Regions from separate parts of the Paenarthrobacter sp. C1 genome, predicted to be linked through region 2. Evidence: riboswitches for the same ligand, from Rfam matches in the RefSeq annotation. Region 2 holds a riboswitch; each other region holds the start of a gene.
What was found. A riboswitch is a leader RNA that binds a small molecule or an ion and turns the genes downstream of it on or off. The one in region 2 is predicted to bind thiamine pyrophosphate.
Positions count from the first base shown of each region.

Region 1: it holds a riboswitch for thiamine pyrophosphate, as region 2 does, so the genes downstream of both, thiC (phosphomethylpyrimidine synthase ThiC) here and thiO (glycine oxidase ThiO) in region 2, are expected to answer to the same signal.
Region 3: it holds a riboswitch for thiamine pyrophosphate, as region 2 does, so the genes downstream of both, ACNAOU_RS19565 (ECF transporter S component) here and thiO (glycine oxidase ThiO) in region 2, are expected to answer to the same signal.

Region 1 covers NZ_CP186052.1:2,891,838-2,898,904, reverse strand. The annotation lists gene ACNAOU_RS13610 (glucose-6-phosphate dehydrogenase) at 1-453, opposite strand, end outside; gene ffh (signal recognition particle protein) at 565-2,145, shown strand; gene ACNAOU_RS13600 (alpha/beta fold hydrolase) at 2,210-2,932, shown strand; gene thiC (phosphomethylpyrimidine synthase ThiC) at 2,915-4,774, opposite strand; TPP riboswitch at 4,770-4,877, opposite strand; gene ACNAOU_RS13590 (amidohydrolase family protein) at 4,962-6,044, shown strand; gene ACNAOU_RS13585 (VOC family protein) at 6,137-7,009, shown strand.
Region 2 covers NZ_CP186052.1:3,258,903-3,265,969, forward strand. The annotation lists gene ACNAOU_RS15195 (membrane protein) at 1-189, shown strand, start outside; gene ACNAOU_RS15200 (4a-hydroxytetrahydrobiopterin dehydratase) at 239-583, opposite strand; gene ACNAOU_RS15205 (thiazole synthase) at 630-1,427, opposite strand; gene thiS (sulfur carrier protein ThiS) at 1,431-1,667, opposite strand; gene thiO (glycine oxidase ThiO) at 1,664-2,899, opposite strand; TPP riboswitch at 2,892-3,011, opposite strand; gene thiE (thiamine phosphate synthase) at 3,039-3,725, shown strand; gene ACNAOU_RS15225 (CGNR zinc finger domain-containing protein) at 3,842-4,369, opposite strand; gene ACNAOU_RS15230 (alpha/beta fold hydrolase) at 4,366-5,178, opposite strand; gene ACNAOU_RS15235 (RNB domain-containing ribonuclease) at 5,401-6,900, shown strand.
Region 3 covers NZ_CP186052.1:4,183,624-4,190,690, reverse strand. The annotation lists gene ACNAOU_RS19605 (Na+/H+ antiporter subunit A) at 1-196, shown strand, start outside; gene ACNAOU_RS19600 (Na(+)/H(+) antiporter subunit C) at 193-693, shown strand; gene ACNAOU_RS19595 (Na+/H+ antiporter subunit D) at 690-2,258, shown strand; gene ACNAOU_RS19590 (Na+/H+ antiporter subunit E) at 2,255-2,821, shown strand; gene ACNAOU_RS19585 (monovalent cation/H+ antiporter complex subunit F) at 2,818-3,096, shown strand; gene mnhG (monovalent cation/H(+) antiporter subunit G) at 3,086-3,475, shown strand; gene ACNAOU_RS19575 (DUF4235 domain-containing protein) at 3,574-3,834, opposite strand; gene ACNAOU_RS19570 (NUDIX hydrolase) at 3,861-4,538, opposite strand; TPP riboswitch at 4,837-4,973, shown strand; gene ACNAOU_RS19565 (ECF transporter S component) at 5,050-5,670, shown strand; gene ACNAOU_RS19560 (ABC transporter ATP-binding protein) at 5,670-7,067, shown strand, end outside.

The DNA.
Region 1 (7,067 bases), 370 kb from region 2:
CGCTGATTCAGTGCCCGAGCCGAAGGGCTTCTCCATCACCAGGCGCGTGCCGGCCGGCACCTGCTCACGCCGCAGTATTTCGCAGGCCTTCTGGCTGACGTGGGGAGGCAGTGCAAAGTACACGGCGACCGGCCCCTCCAGCTGCGCCAGCAGTTCGGCCAGGGGGCCATCCGCTGTCACATCCACCTGGTGGTATTCGGTACTTTCGGCAACTGCGGCCAACGCCGCGCGTCCGGCAGTATCGGCGGACTCCGACGCCGCCTCGAAGGCGCCCTTGACCCGTTCCTGCCATTGATCCGGTGACCACGGGTCCGAACCGGCGCCCACCAGCCTCAGTCCGGGGGCACGGCCGGCCGCCAGGAGTCCGGCTAGTCCGGGCAGGAGCAGCCTGCCTGTCAGGTCCCCGGACGCGCCGAGGATGAGCAACGTTTTTACAGTTGTTTTACTGGTCACTGTGCCAGCATGCCACCTTGCCAGCGTGACTTGGTACCCTAGATAGTCGAGTCCCGTGGTTAACGCCGGACCGGCCACCATTCGTAGACCATCGAAAGAAGTGCGCGGCGCGTGTTCAATTCACTCTCTGACCGGTTGACAGCAACCTTCAAGAACCTCCGTGGCAAGGGCCGCCTCACCGAGGCTGACGTCGATGCCACCGTCCGAGAGATCCGCCGTGCCCTCCTGGACGCGGACGTCGCAGTGTCCGTGGTCCGCGAGTTCACAGGCCGCATCCGTGAACGCGCCCTGGGTGCCGAGGTTTCGGGAGCGCTGAACCCGAGCCAGCAGATCGTCAAGATCGTCAATGAGGAACTCAAAGAGATCCTCGGCGGCGAGACCCGCCGCATACGCCTGGCCAAAACCGGCCCCACCATCATCATGCTGGCCGGCCTTCAGGGTGCCGGTAAGACCACCCTCGCAGGCAAGCTCTCCAAGTGGCTCAAGGCCCAGGGCCACAGCCCCATGCTGGTGGCGTGCGACCTTCAGCGCCCCAACGCAGTGACCCAGCTCCAGGTAGTTGGCCAGCGCGCCGGTGTCCCGGTGTTCGCCCCGCACCCGGGTGCCACCTCCGAACTTGAGCACCCCGCCGGTGACCCGGTTGCGGTAGCCAAGGCCGGCGTCGAGGAAGCCCGCCAGAAGCTTCACGACGTCGTGATCGTGGACACCGCCGGCCGCCTCGGCGTGGACGCCGAGATGATGGACCAGGCCCGTCGCATCCGCCAGGCGATCATTCCCAACGAAGTCCTTTTTGTCATCGACTCCATGATCGGCCAGGACGCCGTCAACACGGCGATGGCGTTCGATGAAGGCGTCAACTTCACCGGCATCGTGCTTTCGAAGCTCGACGGCGACGCCCGCGGTGGTGCCGCACTTTCCGTTGCGTCGGTCACCGGTAAGCCGGTCATGTTCGCGTCAACGGGCGAAGGCCTTGACGATTTCGAACTCTTCCACCCGGACCGGATGGCTTCCCGCATCCTGGACATGGGTGACGTACTTACCCTGATCGAACAGGCTGAGAAGGCGTGGGACAAGGACGAAGCAGCCCGGATGGCGAAGAAATTCGCCGACCAGGAAGACTTCACCCTTGACGACTTTCTGGCCCAGATGCAGCAGATCCGCAACATGGGCTCCATGAAGAAGATGCTCATGATGATGCCGGGTGCGCAGAACATCCGCCAGCAGCTTGAGAACTTCGACGAAAAAGAGATCGACCGCGTCGAAGCGATCGTCCGTTCCATGACCCCGCACGAGCGTGTGGCTCCCAAGATCATCAACGGCTCACGCCGCGCCCGTATCGCCAAGGGTTCAGGTGTCCATGTTTCCGAGGTCAACGGCCTGCTGGAGCGTTTCGCCCAGGCGCAGAAGATGATGAAGAAGCTGGCCCAGGGCGGCGGCATGCCGGGCATGCCCGGAATGCCCGGCCTCGGTGGTCCCGGTGGAGGACGCAAGAACGGGAAGAACGCGCCCAAGAAGAAGGCACGGTCGGGCAACCCGGCCAAGGCTGCCCAGGAGCTGCGTGACGCAGAGGCCAAGCGGGCCAATGCGGCCTCGGCGGCTCCCACAGGCGCGGCCTTCGGCCAGGGCGCAGCGGACTTCGACCCGTCCTCGCTCAACCTTCCCAAGGGTTTCGACAAGTTCCTCGGTAAATAACCGTGCCGACATCCCGGCCCCGCGTCGGAGCCGGGATGTCAGAGCCGTCGAATAGGCTGAACCAATGCATAAGCAGCGCGTAGTCTTCCTTCACGGCCTGGGCAGTTTTGGTGCTGCGGCCTGGCCGAAGCAGCACGGCATGGCGCTTGGCTATGATGCACTTTTTCTCCGGAGGCACGGTTTTGATCCGGTCGCGGAACCGGCGGAATCCAACGTCGCTGCCGACGTCGCCATCGTGATTGGTGCCTTGGCTGATTCAGGGGGCGGCCACGTCGTGGCGCACGAGCAAGGCGCGATCTCCGCCATGTTGGCGGCCGTTGAGCGCCCTGATCTTGTGCATTCGCTTTCCTTGGTGGAGCCCGCCTGTTTGTCCCTGACTGCTGAGCTTCCCGCTACCGCTTCATATCGGGCGCTGATGGAACCGCTGTTTGAGGTGCGGGGCCAGCTCAACGACGCCGATTACCAGCGTGAGTATTTCCTCCGCGCGTTTTCCGCCGAAACGGGAGGGCTCGACTCTCCCGAGGCCCGGCGTTCTGCCCGCAGGCTCCGGCTCCAAGCTCCGCCGTGGGAAGCTCCACTGCACATTGTTCCTGGTGTTCCCACCCTGGTTCTTACGGGTGGTTGGGAGCCGCTGTACGAGGAAATCGCCGCGTACCTCCAGGAGACCGGTGCCCTCCGCCGTGTGGCAGCAGGCGGGCACCGGCCCCAGGACTCACCCGACGGCGATCACATCATCCGCTCGTTCGTCGCAGAGGTGGGACGGGCCAGGTCAGTTCAGGCTTCCTGACTGCGTGGTCCCATCGATCGGCTCCGGCGTCCGTGCGGAGGCCACCTGGAGCTCCGGCAGGTAGACCTTTCCACCGGAGGCGAGGAACTCCGCACTCTTTTCCCGCATCCCGCTGTACATTCCGGCGATCGCCGCTTGGGATTCTGCTGAACCGTATTCGTCGCGGATGTCCTGGCTGATGCGCATGGAACAGAACTTGGGCCCGCACATTGAGCAGAAGTGCGCCGTTTTGGCGGGTTCGGCCGGCAGCGTTTCATCGTGGAACGACTCGGCCGTCACAGGATCGAGGGAGAGGGCAAACTGGTCCCTCCACCGGAACTCGAAGCGCGCCTTGGAAAGTGCGTCGTCGCGCTCATGTGCGCCGGGGTGCCCCTTGGCAAGGTCCGCCGCGTGCGCCGCGATCTTATACGTGATCACCCCTGTTTTGACATCGTCTTTGTTGGGTAGGCCCAGGTGTTCCTTGGGCGTGACGTAGCAGAGCATGGCCGTACCGTAGCGGGCGATCTCCGTGGCACCGATGGCTGAGGTGATGTGGTCGTAGCCGGGGGCGACGTCGGTGACCAGCGGACCCAGGGTGTAGAACGGTGCCCCTTTGCAGAGTTCCTGCTGCCGTTCCACATTTTCGCGGACCAGGTGGAACGGGATATGCCCGGGACCTTCCACCATCACCTGCACGTCGAATTCCCAGGCGCGCTGTGTGAGTTCGGCCAGGGTGTCCAGTTCCGCGAATTGTGCGGCGTCGTTGGCGTCAGCGGTAGCGCCGGGACGCAGGCCGTCGCCGAGGGAAAACGCGACGTCGTACTTGGCAAAAATTTCGCACAACTCGTCGAAGTGCGTGTACAGGAAGTTCTCCTGGTGGTGGGCCAGGCACCACCCCGCCATGATGGACCCGCCACGGGAAACTATGCCTGTCACGCGGTTGGCGGTCAGCGGTACGTACCTGAGCAGTACACCGGCATGGATCGTCATGTAGTCCACGCCTTGCTCGCACTGTTCGATCACTGTGTCACGGAAGATTTCCCACGTGAGCTTGTTGGCTTCTCCATTGACCTTTTCCAGCGCCTGGTAGATGGGAACGGTGCCGATCGGAACAGGGGAGTTGCGGATCAGCCACTCGCGGGTGGTGTGGATGTCGTCGCCGGTTGACAAGTCCATGACGGTGTCCGCGCCCCACTGCGTAGCCCACTGAAGCTTGTCCACTTCTTCGGCAATTGAACTGGTGACGGCCGAATTGCCGATGTTGGCGTTGATCTTCACCAGGAAGGCCTTGCCGATAATCATGGGCTCGGATTCGGGGTGGTTGATGTTGTTGGGAATGATCGCGCGGCCGGCGGCGACTTCGCTGCGGACCAGTTCGACATCGCAATTCTCGCGCAGCGCCACGAAACGCATCTCAGGCGTTACCTGGCCTTGCCGTGCGTAGTGCATCTGGGTGACGGTCTTACCCTCGACGGCGCGCCGAGGCACCGGTTGCGCGCCCTTCCACTCGGCTGAGGCGGCCCCGCGGCGAACAGCCGACTTGCCGTCGTCGAGCAGGTTCCGTTCGCGGCCGGAATAGGCCTCAGTGTCGCCGCGGGACTCGATCCATGCGGCCCGGAACGGTTCCAGGCCCACGACCGGATCGCTGCCCGGGCCTGCCGTCCGGTACACCTGCAGTGGTGCGTTGGCTTGGCCATTGGGGGAGGGCTCCAGCGCGATTTCCGTGACGGGGACGCGGATTCCGGCATCATGGTCTTCAAGCCATGCCAGCGAATGGGACCTCAGGGACTGCGTAACAGGCTCGTTTTGGGCAGGGCTGGACTCGCTTTGGGCAGGGCTGTGCTGTGTTTTGGTGGTGCTCAAAGGATTACTCACTTCCTTCGCCGGCATTACCCGGACAGGTTCAACGGTCGCAGGCTGCCTCAGCCCGATCTCAGCCCCTGCAAGGGCCCCCGTGTGGTCGTAGACGAAGCTACCACAGCTGGCAGGGGGCGCCCAGTCACATCAGTCCGCCGAAGCCTGCCGCCCCGCTGCGGATTAGGCTTTTGCCATGGCCAACATCATTGAATTCAGCGGACCCGTGCTCGTGGCAGCAGATGACGTGCGCCAAGGAATGTGGTCTGTTGGGGGAGCGCTGACGTTTGAAAAACCGTCGTCCCCTCCCGACAAGGTACTGGACGGTTGGGTCCTGCCGGGTTTCGTGGATGCCCACTGCCATATCGGATTGGGCGCCGGTGGGGCCGTGGACGACGCCACCACCCTCGCGCAGGCCCAGGCCGACCTCGCTTCGGGAACCCTGCTGATCCGCGACTGCGGATCTCCCAGCGACACACGTTGGGTGCAGCAGCGGACGGACTTGCCCCGCATTATCAGGTCCGGCCGCCACATCGCCCGAAGCCGTCGGTACCTGCGCGGATTGGGCCATGAGATTGAACCGGAACAGCTGGTGGAGACCGTCCGTAAGGAGGCCCGCGACGGCGACGGTTGGGTGAAGCTCGTAGGCGACTGGATCGACCGGGGCATTGGCGACCTGGCGCCCTCTTTTCCGGCAAAGCTGGTCAAGGACGCCGTAGCTGCCGCCCACGAGGAAGGTGCCAGGGTCACGGCGCACTGCTTTGCGGAGGACACAATCGACGACATGCTGGATGCCAACATCGACTGCATCGAACATGCCACTGGCCTTCTGCCCCGGCACATCCCACGGCTGGTGGAGCAGTCAGTGCCGATCGTTCCCACGTTGGTGAACATTGCGACCTTTCCGGAGATCGCCGCCCAGGCGGCGCCAAAGTTCCCCGGGTACGCGGACCACATGACGCGGTTGTGGCAGCGCCGGCGTGAGCGGGTCCTTGAGGCTTTCGAGGCCGGGGTGGCGGTCTACGCGGGAACGGATGCGGGCAGCGTGATCAAGCACGGCCGCATCGCGGACGAAATGCATGAACTGCACGACGCCGGCCTGCCGCCCGCCGCGGTCCTGGATGCCGCTGCGTGGGGCGCCCGGAAGTGGCTGGGAGCCGACGCCATCAGCGAAGGCGCCAGTGCCGACGTCGTTCTCTGCCATGACGATCCCCGGCACGACCTACGGACGGTATCCGGGCTCAAGCACGTGGTCCTTCGCGGTGAACTCATGGGATGAGCGTCAAATGGTTGGGAATAAATTGAAGCTTCAAGTAATTTAGAGAAGTAGAACCTGCCGAAAGGCGGACACTTCAACACCGGGAGCTTCACATGTCCACATCATCCGCACAGGACCTTCTTCCTGCCGACCTCGCCATGGGCACTGTCATGCTCAAGGTCGGCGACATGAAAGTCATGAGTGACTACTACCAGCGTGCTTTGGGCCTTGTGGTCGTGGCCGAACAGGACGGCGGCCTCTACCTGGGCCGGGCAGGCAAGCCCGTGGTTCACCTGGCGCCGGCTGCGGGGCTCCAGATTCCGGGGCGGGGGGAAGCCGGGTTGTTCCACACCGCCATACTGTTCCAGGATCAGCCCTCACTGGCGGCCACCATCGCCACCGCTGCCGGATACGAACCCCGGGCGTTCGTGGGCAGCGCAGACCACCTGGTCAGCGAAGCGTTCTACTTCACCGACCCGGAAGGCAACGGCATCGAGCTTTACTACGACAAGCCCCGTGAAACCTGGCAGTGGGACGGCAAGAACGTCGTCATGGACAACGTGGCCCTCCCGCCGCAACGTTTCCTTCAGCAGCACCTGAGCGAAGAGGCCGTCACGGGCCAGCATCAGGCAGCGGCCGGTGTCGGGCACGTCCACCTTCAGGTGGGTGACGTCGCCACCGCCCAGGACTTCTACGTCGGGACCCTGGGCTTCGAGCGGACCGCGGGCTGGCACGGCCAAGCACTGTTCGTATCCGCCGGCGGCTATCACCACCACATGGCCATGAATGTCTGGAACAGCCGGGGTGCCGGCCCCCGCAAGGACACTCTTGGGCTGGGGGAAGTGTTGATCGAGGTTACATCCAGCGAGGATGTCGGGGCCTTGGCGGACCGTTTGCGCGTTGCCGGGGTGCAGAACCATCACACCGGCGCTGAACTGCAGTTCGAAGATCCGTGGCGGAACAAGCTTCGGGTGGCTGTTCGCTAGGCAGCATCCCGCCGGAGTACCCGTCGGTGCCCCGTGCTGCACTAGGCTGGGCAGTGAC
Region 2 (7,067 bases):
GCTGTTGGCACCCTGAGCTGGATTGCTTTCATCAGTGCCGGACTGGGCTACCAGCCGGGCGCGACGTGGATCCCTTGGGTCCTGCCAATCGTGCTCGGAAGTGCAGCGGCAGCGGGCATTGTGGTCTATCTGGGACGGACCCGCACCAAGCATGATACTGAGGCGCTGACCAAGGCCTTGCGGCTCTAGGCTCGAAAAACAGCAGTGACCATCACCCACGGGTGATGGTCACTGCTGTTTAAGGGCCCTCGGCGCCCGGATAGCGACCCGGCTCAGCGAGGGCACCCGTGGCCGATGCTGCCTCACTTACGGAGGCGGCAGCAGCAAGGTCGCGTTGGGTTACCTGTCCGCCGGCGTCATGGGACACGTAACGCAGGAAGACCCTGTTGTACCGCCAGTCAAGATCCGGATGGTGGTTCTGCTCTTCGGCGATCTGTCCAATGGCCGCGATGAGGGCCAAAGCCTCGGCCGCCGTCGACGTCTTGTAAACGGTTACGAGGCCGTTTTGGAGCTTCCAACCCGGGAGGTCCTTGAGCGCGGCTTCGACCTCTGCCGGGGGCACCGGTTCTTTCCTGTTAACCATGGTTGCTCCTTCGTTGCGGGGAACCCGGCCCGGGAGGAACCCGGCTTCAGAGGAACTCCGCCCGGCCTTCCATGGCCGACGACGCCAAGGCGTGCTCACGACGCGGAATCCGGCCTGCCTGTTTGGCCAGCCTACCGGCGATGACGGCGTGTTTGAAGGCTTGGCCCATCTGCACAGGGTTCTGCGCGCGGGTCACTGCGGTCGCCAGCAGGACCGCATCACAGCCCAGTTCCATGGCAAGTGCGGCGTCGGAAGCTGTTCCGATCCCGGCGTCCAGCACCACCGGCACGGAGGCCCGGGACACGATGAGTTCTATGTTGTGCGGGTTCAGGATGCCCAGGCCGGTCCCGATGGGCGAGCCCAGCGGCATGACTGCCGTGGCGCCGAGGTTCTCGAGGCGGAGGGCAAGCACGGGATCGTCGTTGGTGTAGGCGAACACTTTGAAGCCGCGGTTCACCAATTGCTCGGTGGCGTCCACCAGTTCAACAGCGTCAGGGAGCAGCGTGTGCTCGTCCGCGATGACTTCCAGCTTGACCCAGTCGGTCTCCAGCGCCTCGCGTGCCAGTTCCGCCGTCATCACGGCGTCCTTCGCCGTGAAACAGCCTGCGGTGTTCGGGAGGACCCGGATGTTGTTGTCCACCAGCAGCTGGAACAGCGAACCGGTTTCGGCCGGCGAATAGCGTCGCATGGCCACGGTGGTGAGCTCGGTTCCGGATGCCAGGAGCGCGGCTCCGAGCCCGTCAAGGCTCGGCGCACCTCCCGTTCCCATGATCAGGCGGGACCCGAATTCGACGCCGTCGATCACCAAGGCGTCAGTACGGATTTCGGTGCTTGCTGTGGTCATGGTTCAGCCTCCCTGTACTGCGGTAACGAGTTCGAGTTCATCGCCGTCGGCCAGCGGAGTAGCTGCCCACTGGCTGCGCGGCACCACCTCGGAATTGCGGGCGACGGCGACACCCAGCTTCCCGCCGTCGGCCGCCTGTCCACGGTGGTCGAGTGCGCGGCCGGTGACGGCCGTGACGAGCGTGCTGACGGAGGCGTCGGCGGGCACCTGGCGGACGGCGCCGTTGAGTTTGATGTTCATACTGTTTCCTTGCTGTGGAGTTGAGGACAACGCGGGGTTGCACTGAAACGGTCGGGCCGGAAGATGGACCAGCGGGGATCAGGGGAACCATTGAGCAGCTTCCCCACGATCATGGCGGCCACGGGGGTCAGGAGGACGCCATGCCGGAAGAACCCAGTGGCCACCACCAGGCCTGCGATGTCCCCGCTTGAACCGGCTACGCGGCCCAGCAACGGAGCGTTATCCGGAGTCCCTGGCCTGGCACGCGCAGTTGCTTCCAGGAGTTCAAGTTCGGCCACCGCGGGAACCAGTACCTGGGCGTCCCGAAGGAGCTGGTACACCCCGCCGGCAGAGACTGCGTTGGAGGCCGCCGACAAGCCGTCCTCCCGTTGGGTAGCTCCGATGACTACGGTTCCGTCGTCCCTGGGAACGATGTAAACGGGCACCCCGCGGACCATGCCACGAACAGTGGCAGTGAGCAGCGGTTGGAGGTGCGCGGGGACCCGAAGCCTGAGGATGTCCCCGTAGACCGGCCTGACCGGAAGTTCAAGACCCTCAGGAAGGCCGGCGAGCACGGGGGCGCCCAGCCCGTTGGCCACCACGGTTTCGCCGGCCATGACGGATTTGCCGGATTCGAGCTCCACTCCGGCTACCTGGTCCCCGTCCCACAACAGGCCGTGCGCGGACTCTGCAACGGCAAATCCTTCCCTGGCGCCGCCTACCCACGTGCCATCGCCGGATGAATGCGCGGCCAGCCCTGCCATGAGGCACTCCGCCAGCTTCCGTGGATCCACCTGGTGATCGGCGGGGATATCAAAGGCACAGGAAATTTGCGGGCTAAGGAGCGGTTCGCGTTCCCTGGCGGTCCGCAACGGCAACGGTTCGACCCCCAGGCCCGCCGCGAGCTGGACGGTGCGAAGGTCTGCGAGCGCCCGGCGGTCGGCGGCATCGGCACCCACGGCGAGGGTCGGCGTCGTGCGGTATCCGGTATCTTCCACAGGCCGGTGAAGGCCGCCGGCAAACGAAGGCCACAACCGGGATGACTCGAGCATGAGCTCCAGGAGGTCTTCTTCCTGGTAGTGCAGCTCGCTCACGGGCGCCAACATTCCGGCAGCAGCAAATGTCGCACCGGTGGCGGGTGCCGGATCGATGAGTGCTACGGAGCGGCCCAGCTTCCGAGCCTGGTGGGCGATGCCCAGTCCGATGACGCCTCCGCCGATAACGGCAACATCCGCGTGAATGGCTTCTGCCATCTGTTTCCTTCCCTACGCCGGTACTAGCCGGATCAGGTCAAGCGGTCGGCTCTGAAGCCCTCTCAGCCGGACGGTCATAAAGACGTAGGTCACGGCTCCCGCAGTACGTGCCCAGTTTAGAGGAACTACTGTGGATTCCATGACCCAGCACTCTGCCCTCGCCAGCGCCCGCCTCTACCTGTGCACTGATGCGCGCAAGCGCCAAGGCGATTTCGAAGACTTTGCCGACGCCGCGTTCCAGGGCGGGGTGGACATCATCCAACTCCGTGACAAGACGATCGAAGCGGCCGAGGAATTGGAATTGCTGGCGATCCTGCGTGGCGTCGCAGAACGGCACGGGCGGCTCTGGGCGGTCAACGACCGGGCCGATATTGCCAGTGTTTCCGGGGCTCCGGTGTTCCATGTGGGCCAGAAGGACCTCCCGCTGGAGATTGCCCGCACCTTCCTTCCCCGCCCTGCTTCGATTGGTCTCTCCACCCATACACCTGAGCAGGTAAATGCCGCGATCACGGCTTCGCCGGGCGAGCCTGGGCTGGACTATTTCTGCGTTGGTCCCGTCTGGGCGACCCCCACCAAACCCGGCCGTGAGGCGGTGGGAACCGGCTTGGTCACATATGCCGCGGAAGCGATCAGGCGCGCGGAGGAGACCACCGGAGGCGCCGTGGAGGTGCCGTGGTTTGCGATCGGCGGAATCGATCTCGGCAATGTCGAGCAGGTGCTCGCTGCAGGCGCCAGCCGTATCGTCGTCGTTCGCGCCATTACCGAGGCGGAAGATCCGACGGCGGCAGCCAAGTCGCTGCTCGAAGCCCTGGACGCCGCCGCGTAACGGTTCTCCACACAACAGTCCCAGGCACGCAGACCGTCGGGGTATCGGCAGGTTGTGGCGACAGGGTGAGTCGGGGCTTGCAGATGCCGCAGCCCACCCACCGGATCGGATCAGATTCAGGTGAGCCGATCGCGGTACTGGCGCATCTTGCTCCGCGCCCCGCACGTGTTCATGTCGCACCAGGTCCGGGTCCTGGACCGTGAACTGTCGTAGAACACCCACCTGCACGCTTCCGACGCGCAGGTCCTGAGCCGCTGCCCCGAGCCGGTCAAGCCGTGGAGCAGGAGCGCCCCGACCGCTGCTCCCGACGGCGAGACCGGCAGGCCGGCCGACGGGGTCAGCGCGAGCCGCCCGTCGTCGTCGACGTGGGGGCCTGCCCAGTGCTCCTGAGCGAGCTGGTTCAGGGCGGATCGCGCTGCCGTGTCGGTACGGTCGGCCAGGAACGCGCGCATGACCTCGCGGGCGTCGCGCAACGAGATGAGATGCTCGAGCGTGGGCTCGCCGCCCCATCCATGCCGGACCAGCCACTCCCGCCCGTCACGGATGGTCGCCAGCGCGTCGGTGCCGTGCAGCAGTGTGGCGCTGTTGCAAAACTCCACGACGACACGCAGCTCCTCGGGCACGGCGGACTGCACGGCGTTCACGCGCTCAGCAGACTGAGGAGTTCGCCGGGCCGATCCTCCGGCACCATGTGCCCGGCTCCCTCGATGATCGAGAACCGCGCGTGATCCGGAAGTGCCGTGACGAGCCGATGGGCGTAGTCGACACCCAGCCACGCATCTTCCGAGCCCCAGACCACGTGGATCGGGATGTCCAACAGCCGGAGTCGATCCTGTAGCTCGTCGGTGTTCTCCTCGCCGCCTTGGGTGTACTGCCGGTAGAACGCCCGTGCCCCTTCCGCACCCGCCCACTGGCCCGTGTACGAAGCCAGGGCGTCTGCACGCAGACCCACGTGACTGCCGGACCGGATCTTGGCGTCGATCAGGGCAGCGCTAGCCCAGTCGGGGAGCGCCTCGAAGGCCTCGGGGTGCTGGTGGACGGTTTGGAAGAACCCGCCGGCGCCCCAACCACTCACCGTCGCGGCATCGATGAGCGTGAGCGACTCGAAGTTCACGTCGTGCAGGAGCGTCGCCCGCAGCGCGACCGCGCCGCCGACGTCGTGCGCCACGACCCGAGGCGCTGAGACCCCCCAGCGCTCGAGGAGTTCGACGAAGATCGTCGCCTGCTGCCGGAGGCTCACATCCGGCGCGGTGCGGGTCGACTGTCCGAATCCGAGCATGTCCCAGACGTAGACCCGGTGATCACGAGCAAGCACCGGGGCGATGTCTCGCCAGATGTACGACGAGAAGGGTGTGCCGTGCATCAGAACGAGAGCCGGGCCCTCGCCGACCGAGTTCCATCGCACCGTACCGTCGCCGACGTCGAACCGCTCGGGTAGCGACCAATCGCTCATAGCTTGCCCCTTCCTTGTTACCGTCTTTATACCTTAGACGGTAACAGGCCCAAATGGGCTACGGGGGTGTTGATGGCTGCCGTCGACCGCCCCACCGCCTGCCTCCCCGGGCCGCCAAGAAGCTAATGGCCAGCAACAGCTGGCCATCCGCCGCACTGACAGCATCGCTTGGAGCCGGAAGCGTCCAAGACTATCTGCCGGTTTCGGGCTACCCTGATTTTCGTGTCACATCATCGGATAGCGCCCAACGTCGACGACTCATCGGACCAGCTCGCAGCGGCTTTCGCGGCCCTCCGGACGGAGCTGGAGCTGCCCGGCGACTATCCGGTTGATGCCGTCCGGGAGGCACGGGACGCCGTCGAATCCCTCCGCCTGCCCGATCGCGACCTCAAGCACGTCCCTTTCCTGACCATCGACCCCGCAACGTCAACGGACCTTGACCAAGCCCTGTTCATTGATCGCGCCGGCGAGGGGTACAAGGTTCTCTACGCGATCGCCGACGTGCCGTCTTTCGTGGCTCCCGGCGGGGCGCTGGATGCCGAAACCCGGCACCGCGGCCAGACGTTCTACGCTCCGGACGGCCGCATCCCCTTGCACCCGGAGATCATCAGCGAAAACGCAGGCAGCCTGCTCGCCGATCAGGACTGTGGTGCGTTCGTCTGGGATTTCGACCTCGATGCCAACGCGGAAGTGGTCAATGTTTCCGTCGCCCGTGCCACGGTCCGCAGCCGCGCCAAACTCAGCTATAAAGGAGCCCAGCAACAGATCGACGACGGCTCGGCACCGCCCGTACTGCAGCTCCTCAAGGAAGTCGGACTGAAACGGGTCGAACTTGAGAGGCTCCGTGGTGGGGCAAGCCTCAACATGCCCGAGCAGGAAATCGTCCAGGCGACCGACGGCGGCGGGTACAGGATCGTTGCAGCACCGTCACTGCCGGTGGAGGACTGGAACGCGCAGATCTCCCTCATGACAGGCATGGCGGCGGCCCGGCTGATGCTGGACGGAAAAGTCGGCATACTGCGGACCATGCCCGCCCCCGATGAGAGGTCCTTGCAGCACTTCAAGCGGCAAACCGTGGCCTTGGGCAAACCGTGGGACGGCCAGGTCACCTACGGAGAGTACCTGCGGACCCTGGACGCCTCCGATCCCAAGCAGCTCGCCATCCTGCACTCCGCCGGGATGTTGTTCAGGGGTGCCGGATACACCCCGTTCGACGGCGAAGTGCCGGAGACGGTGATCCAGGCAGCCATCGGCGCGCCCTATGCCCACACCACCGCTCCCTTGCGGCGGCTCATCGACCGGTTCGTCCTGGTGATCTGCGATGCCCTGTGCAACAACAGGGAAATTCCGCGCTGGGTCCGCGAGGCGTTGCCCTCCTTGCCCGAGATAATGGGAGCCTCTGACCAATTGGCAGGCAGGCTTGAACGCGCTGCCTTGGACACGGTGGAAGCAGCACTGGTGGCCAACCACGTAGGCCAGGAGTTCGACGCCGTAGTGATTTCCGGTTCCAAGCCGCAGAACGGCAACGGAAACAGCAACAACGGCAATGGCACCGGCAAGGGCAACGGAAACGGCAGTGGACCGTCCGGTATCGTCCAGATCGCAGAACCTGCCGTCACCGCAAGGTGTGACGGCGAACTTGAGTCCGGCACCAAGGTCAGGGTGCGTCTCGTCAGGGCGGAAATCGCCAGCCGTGAAATCAGGTTCGAGCTTCTCAACTGACGCGCATCACGCCACGATCCGGGCTTTATGGCTCCCAGAGGATAGACTGGCCCTGTAGTAATGGATGCCCGGTCGTTGATTCAGTTAATTTTTGAACTCAACAAGCCCGCCCCTACGCGATCTTGAGATGTACCAACTGGTCACCAGTGCCAGTACTTAGATAGCCC
Region 3 (7,067 bases), 920 kb from region 2:
CGGCGTGTACATCGTGGTGGTGGGATTGGCGTTGGACGTCCTCCGCAGCCTTGGTGCCGAGATCGACGAACATTTTGAAGGCAAGGGCGCGCCCCTCACCGAGGAAGAGGCAGCCGAGCAGGCCGGGGTGTCGCAGGAAGCCGGGCTGGCCCAGGAAGCTGCCCAATCCGTCGCGTCCGGGAAAGGTACGGCATGAGCATCAACCTGACCCTGCTGATCGTCATGGGCGTCTTGTACGCCTGCGGAATCTACCTGATCCTGGAACGCAGCCTCACCCGCGTGCTGCTCGGGCTGATGCTGTTGGCCAACGCCACCAACATCCTGATCCTGAGCACCGGAGGGTATGCCGGCCTGGCGCCCTTCTTCACCAAGGAAACCAATCCGGATTCCTACAGTGATCCGCTTCCGCAGGCACTGATCCTGACCTCGATTGTCATTTCGTTCGCGGTCACGGCATTCATGCTCGGCATCATCTACCGCACCTGGGTCCTGGCCCGCCAGGACGAAATCCAGGACGACCTTGAAGACGTCCGCGTGGCAAAGACCCCCAGCTTCGACGCCGAGGACGACGCAATCGTGCCCTTGGAAACCTCGGAGTTCGCGGTCACCCCGTCCAGCACCTCGGACAGGAACCACCCGGAAGCCACAGAAACCCCCAACACTTCATCAACGCAGGAAGGAGGCAGCGCGTGAACCTCGCAAACCTGTCGCCGCTGGCTGTCCTCCTCCCCATCCTGGGCGCCGCGCTGGCGTTCCTCCTGATCCGGCACCAGAGCGCCCAACGGTTGGTCAGCATCGGCATCCTCAGCACCACGTTGCTGCTGGAATGCCTCCTGCTCTTCTCTGTCTGGTCCGGGGGCACAACCTCCGTCACCCTGGGCGGTTGGCTGCCGCCATGGGGTGTGGTCCTGGTGGTGGACCAGTTCTCCTCGCTCATGCTGGTGGTGTCCACAGTGGTGAGCCTGGCGGTTCTGGTCTACGCCACCGGCCAGGGCATGGCCGACGGCGACCACGAAGCTCCCGTGTCGATCTTCCACCCCACGTACCTGATCCTGGTGGCGGGAGTCTCCAACGCCTTCCTTACCGGGGACCTTTTCAACCTCTACGTCGGCTTCGAGATCCTGCTGACAGCAAGCTACGTGCTCATGACCCTCGGCGGGACGGGTCCGCGTATCCGTGCCGGCGTCACGTATGTGGTGGTCTCCGTAGTGTCATCTGTCCTGTTCCTTATCGCCATCGCCATGATTTACGGGGCCACCGGCACCATCACCATGGCGGATCTGGCCATCAAGCTGGCAGAGCTGGACCAAGGTACGCAGAACCTGCTGCATGTGATGCTCCTGGTCGCCTTTGGGATCAAGGCCGCCGTGTTCCCCCTGTCCTTCTGGCTTCCTGACTCCTATCCCACGGCACCGGCCCCGGTCACTGCGGTGTTCGCCGGGTTGCTGACCAAAGTGGGCGTCTACGCCATGGTGCGGACGGAGACCCTTTTGTTCCCCGGGGATACCCTCAACGTTCCCCTGATGGTGGTGGCGCTACTAACCATGGTTGTCGGTATTCTGGGTGCCCTTGCCCAGAGCGACATCAAACGTCTGCTGTCCTTCACGCTGGTCAGCCACATCGGGTACATGGTGTTCGGGCTGGCCATGAGCTCCGTAGCGGGCCTGGGTGCGGCAGTGTTCTACGTTGCCCACCACATCACCGTGCAGACCAGCTTGTTCCTGGTCACCGGACTCATAGAACGCCGGGGTGGCAGCTCCTCCATTGACCGCTTGGGCGGCCTGGCCAAGCTGTCGCCGTTGCTGGCGTTGCTGTTCTTCGTACCGGCCATGAACCTGGCGGGCATTCCTCCGTTCTCAGGCTTCCTTGGGAAGCTGGGTCTTCTGCAGGCCGGCGTGGAGCTCGGAACCCCACTGGCGATCGTGCTGGTAGTGGGCGGCGTGGTCACCAGCCTGCTGACGTTGCTGGCAATAGCCCGTGTGTGGAACAGGGCGTTCTGGCGCAAACCCGAGGATGCCGAATATCCGGATCCCGTGTTGATGACCCCCGGCAACGTCGGAGTGCTGCCGCGGACCATGGTGGGTTCCACTGCGGCACTGGTGGTGTTCGGGGTGGCGCTGACGGTGTTCGCCGGTCCGCTCTTCCAGGTCGCGGACGGTTCCGCGGAGATCATGCTGGACCGCTCGGCCTACATCCACTCGGTACTGGGTGACTCTGTCGAGGTGCCCCCGCTGGCGCAGAATGGCGGTACGAAATGAGCCGCAAGCCGATCTCGTTCCGCACGGAACTGCCGCTGCTCATCTGGCTGGTCATCGTATGGGGTGCGCTGTGGCGTGACTTCAGTCCGGGCAACCTGCTTTTTGGCGCGTTGATCGCCGTGCTGGTGGCCAAAGTCTTCTACCTCCCGCCTGTGGAGCTCAGCGGCAGGTTCAATGTCCTGCGTGCTGTTCCGTTCGCCCTGATGTTCGTCGCGAAAGTGGTGGCAGCGAGCTTCCTGGTGCTGTACCTGGCGGTGGTCAAGGGACCCAAGGTGCGCAGCGCCGTCGTCGCTGTTCCGTTGCGAAGCCACTCGGACCTCATGGTGACGGCTACAGGGCATGTCATCTCGCTGATCCCCGGCTCGCTGGTGGTGGAGGTGGACCGCTCCACCTCCACGCTCTATTTGCACGCGCTGAACATCTACGAAGAAGCGGACATCGACAAGATCCGCCGGGAGACGCAGAACATTGAGGCAGGGCTGATCCGCATCATGGGAACGCGGGAAGAAGTCGAGGCCCTGAAGGCAGAAGCCCGGCCCGGCATGGAAGGGGCAACGCTGTGAAGGAATTTGTTCTGGTGGCCACGGCGGTGATCCTCAGCCTCGCCGCTGCAGGTGCGATCGTGCGCATCGCGATTGGCCCATCTTTGCTTGACCGCGTCCTTGCTTCCGATGTCCTGCTGGCCATCCTTGGTGCTGCCCTCGCCATCGACATGGCCGTGAACCAACACCTCAACAACCTGATGCTGCTGGTGGCCCTCGCGGTGATCGGTTTCATCGGCTCCGTGACGGTTGCCCGGTTCGTGGCCGAGCGAAGGGAGCAAAGCAATGAGTCCTGACGCCACCGGAGTGGACTTGGTCATCGACATGGTGACCGCAGTGTTCCTCATAGTGGGCGCGCTGATGTCCCTGGGTGCCGCGATCGGCTTGCTGAGGTTCCCGGACCTCATGAGCCGCATGCACGCAGCCACCAAGCCGCAGGTGTTGGGCTTGTTCCTGATGCTCGCAGCGATCGGCCTGCAGATGCGTACTTGGTGGGTGTGGCCCGTCCTGCTGGTGGCGTGGATTTTCCAACTTCTCACCGCGCCGGTGTCCGCCCACATGGTGGGGCGCTCCGCGTACCGGACCAAACACGGGCACCGCGAGAAGCTCACCAAGGACGAACTCGAAGCCGTGGTCCAAAGGGCCGCCGCCGGCCAGGAGCCCTCCGAACCTTAAAGCAACGCGGAACCTTAAAGCAACGCGGGGTCACTTATGGCCCATTACCCCCATGGGGATGGGCCATAAGTGACCCCGCGTTGCTTGTTGGGTGATGCTTAGACGATGTCCTGCGACTTCGCGAAGCGGGCAATCGCCCGCTGGGTGCCGCGGCTGGCAAGGACCTGGATCAGCGTGCTCACGAAAGCGGAAATCAGCGCGAAGGTCAGAGCCGAGCGGAGGCTCGTCTCCATGTCATCGTTGCCTGTGGGCGGCTTGTTGCCCGTGGCCTTTTCCCAGCCTTTGTTGACGAGTTTGGTACCGACAAAGCCTGCACCGAGGCTTACCCCGGCGCCCAGCAGCTTGAAAAAGAGGTTCATGCCACCAGCCTAGCTGCACGGCACGGCTACCCGCGGTTTTCCCGCTCCTTGAGAAACGCTGCCAAGGACCCGACCGGAGCCAGAACCGGGACGACCGGGTGCTCGGCGGACCACACTGCCCCTACGGAATCGAGGACAGCGATTTCCTTCAGCAGATAGTAGGTGGGTGGCATCAGGTTCAACTGCCCTGCGGCTTCCGCTTCCAGGATTCCGGACACCGGCATCCACAGCGACTGCCAAGCCTCCGTGGTTTGATGCCGGGGCTGCGCTTCCGGTGCCGGCTTGGCCACATAGAAGTAGGTGTCGAAGCGCTTGGGCATGTCTATGGGCGTGATCCAGTTGGCCCAGGGGCGCAGGTCTCCGGGCTCGATGCCCAGCCCGGCTTCTTCCTGGACTTCGCGGATTGCTGCCGTGAGCACCATTCCCGCGTTCCTCTCCGCCAACGCTGTGTCCGCGGAAATCGAACTCTGCGCCCAGGACAACGCGTGGCTGCGCAGCAGTTCCCCGGGGTAGTCCCAGCCGGACTGATCCACAGCGTCCACCCGGCCGCCCGGAAAGACCACCATTCCTGCCGCGAAGTCCATGGTGCTGACTCTGTGCTGGACAAATGTCTCAAGCCCCGAGGGGGCGTCGCGGAGCAGAATCACGCTGGCAGCGAGGCGTGGCTCGGCCACGGGTGCGTGGGAGCCTGGAAGATCCGTCATCAGGCCATTCTTGCAGGTGCGTTGTGGGGCCTGCTGTGCGTGTTTAGGTGCGGGGATGGGGTGCAGAGTGGGCCTCGCAACGCACCCTCGTTTGTTGTGGGGCCTGGTGTGCGTGTTTAGGCGCGGGGATAGGGCGCAGAGTGGGCCTCGCAACGCACCCTCGTTTGTTGTGGGGCCTGGTGTGCGTGTTTAGGCGCGGGGATGGGGTGCAGAGTGGGCCTCGCAACAGGATTGTGACCGCGGCCCAGAGCCGGCCGTACGCGGAGGTGTAAACTGAACCCGCCCATCAGGGCAGATTTGATAACGACAGGGGAGCGCCGCCGTCGGACCTTGCAGCGATGCAGGAGACGCGAGGGCGCTGAGAGTGCGGACAGCCGCAGACCCTCGAACCTGATCCGGTTAGTACCGGCGCAAGGGAGTCGAGCTTCTCAGAGTGTCCGGAGCCGGACGGCGCAAGCCAGGCGGATTCCGGGGAGCACTTTCCCCTCCTGTAACCTCAGGAGGCAGAAAAATGACCACGGTAAACGTGAAGAAGACCAGTTATAGCTGGCGTGTTGTAGACATCGTGGTGGCGGCCCTCATCGCCATCGCCGGCGGCGTGATCTTCTGGGCCTGGTCCCAGGGCGCGGCACTGGTATCCATCCCCATGAATGCGGCGTACCCGCCCCTTACCGGCCTGATCGCCGGTGGCTGGATGATCCCCGCAGTCCTGGGCATGCTCATTATCCGAAAGCCGGGTGCGGCTCTTTTCTGCGAGGCCGTCGCAGCCACGGGTGAGCTCATCATGGGTTCGCAGTACGGCACCACGGTGCTCATCTCCGGCATCCTCCAAGGCCTTGGCGCCGAGCTCATCTTCGCCGCGTTCCGCTACAAGAAGTTCAACCTGCCCACGGCACTCCTTGCGGGCGCAGGCGCGGGCCTCTTCTGCGGTCTGAACGACTCCTTCCTGCCCTGGGGCTGGAATATCGCCTACGAGGCCATCGACAAACTGACGTACATCACCTTCACCACCATCTCCGGTGCAGTGATCGCCGGCGGCCTGTCCTGGATCGCCACCCGCGGTCTGGCCACGACGGGTGTCCTGAGTTCCTTCGCGTCGCGGAAGGCCGCTTCGGAGCCAGTCTTCAACTGATGTCTGCCACACACAGCGGCACGGTCCGGCCTGCCGCCATCTCCGCCGAGGGGTGGGGATGGCGGCATGCCGGCCGGGCCCAGCCTGCCATCCAGGGCCTTGACCTCCGCATTGAACCGGGGGAACGCGTCCTGTTGCTGGGCCCTTCGGGGGCCGGCAAGTCCACGCTCCTGCACGCCCTCGCCGGGGTGCTGGGTGACGAGGAAGACGACTCTGATGAGACCGGTTCGCTGCTGATCGACGGAGTCACTTCCCGCGAGCAGCGTGGCCGCGCCGGGCTGATGCAGCAGGATCCCGAAACGCAGGTGGTTCTCTCCCGGGTGGGCGACGACGTTGCCTTCGGCGCGGAGAACCTTGCCGTGCCGCGCGAGGAGATCTGGTCCCGGGTGCATGAAGCGCTCGACGACGTCGGCTTGCGTACCGCATCAGGCGGCGGTTTGGCATTGGACCACCCGACGGCGGCACTTTCCGGGGGACAGAAGCAGCGCCTCGCGCTGGCCGGCATTTTGGCGATGCGGCCAGGCTTGATCCTGCTGGACGAACCCACGGCCAACCTCGATCCTGCAGGGGTCCTCGAGGTCCGTGACGCCGTGGCCCGCTGCCTGGACAAGACCGGCGCCACGCTGGTGGTGGTGGAGCACAGGGTGTCCGTGTGGAAGGACCTGGTGGACAGGATCGTGGTCCTGCAGCCCGGTACCGCAGGCCCGCAATCAGGCACCCCGGGAGTCCTCCTGGATGGTCCGCCGGAGCAGGTCCTCACCCAGGCGCGCTCCATGCTGATGACGGCGGGCGTATGGGTTCCCGGCTACGTTCCCGCCACAAGGGCGCGTGCCCGGACGTCCGGGACAAACGAACTCCTCCTCGCAGCGCAGGACCTGGCCGTGTCCCGGGAAAAGCCCAGGCGGAAGCGCTTCCGAACCATCCCTCCGGTTCCGGTGCAGAGGGACATCACCGCCCAGGTCCGTGCTGGCCAGGCGTTGACCATTACCGGGCCCAATGGTGCCGGTAAGTCCACTTTTGCGCTGACGTTGGCCGGCCTTCTGGCGCCGGTGGACGGCATGGTGAGCGCCGGCGTCGGGCTTTCGGAGGGAGCGGGCATCGACCCGTACAAATGGAAGGCCGATCAGCTCATCTCCAGGATCGGCACGGTCTTCCAGGAGCCGGAGCACCAGTTCGTCACGGGCAAGGTCCTGGATGAGCTCATGTTCGGCCCCAGGCACCTGGGCCACGGCGGGGAACGCGTGGACGAATTGGTGGAGCGGCTGAGGCTCTCACATCTGGTGGATGCCAATCCCTATACACTGTCCGGCGGTGAGAAACGCAGGCTTTCAGTGGCTACGGTGTTGGCGGCGCACCCGAAGGTACTCGTCCTCGATGAGCCCACCTTCGGACAGGAC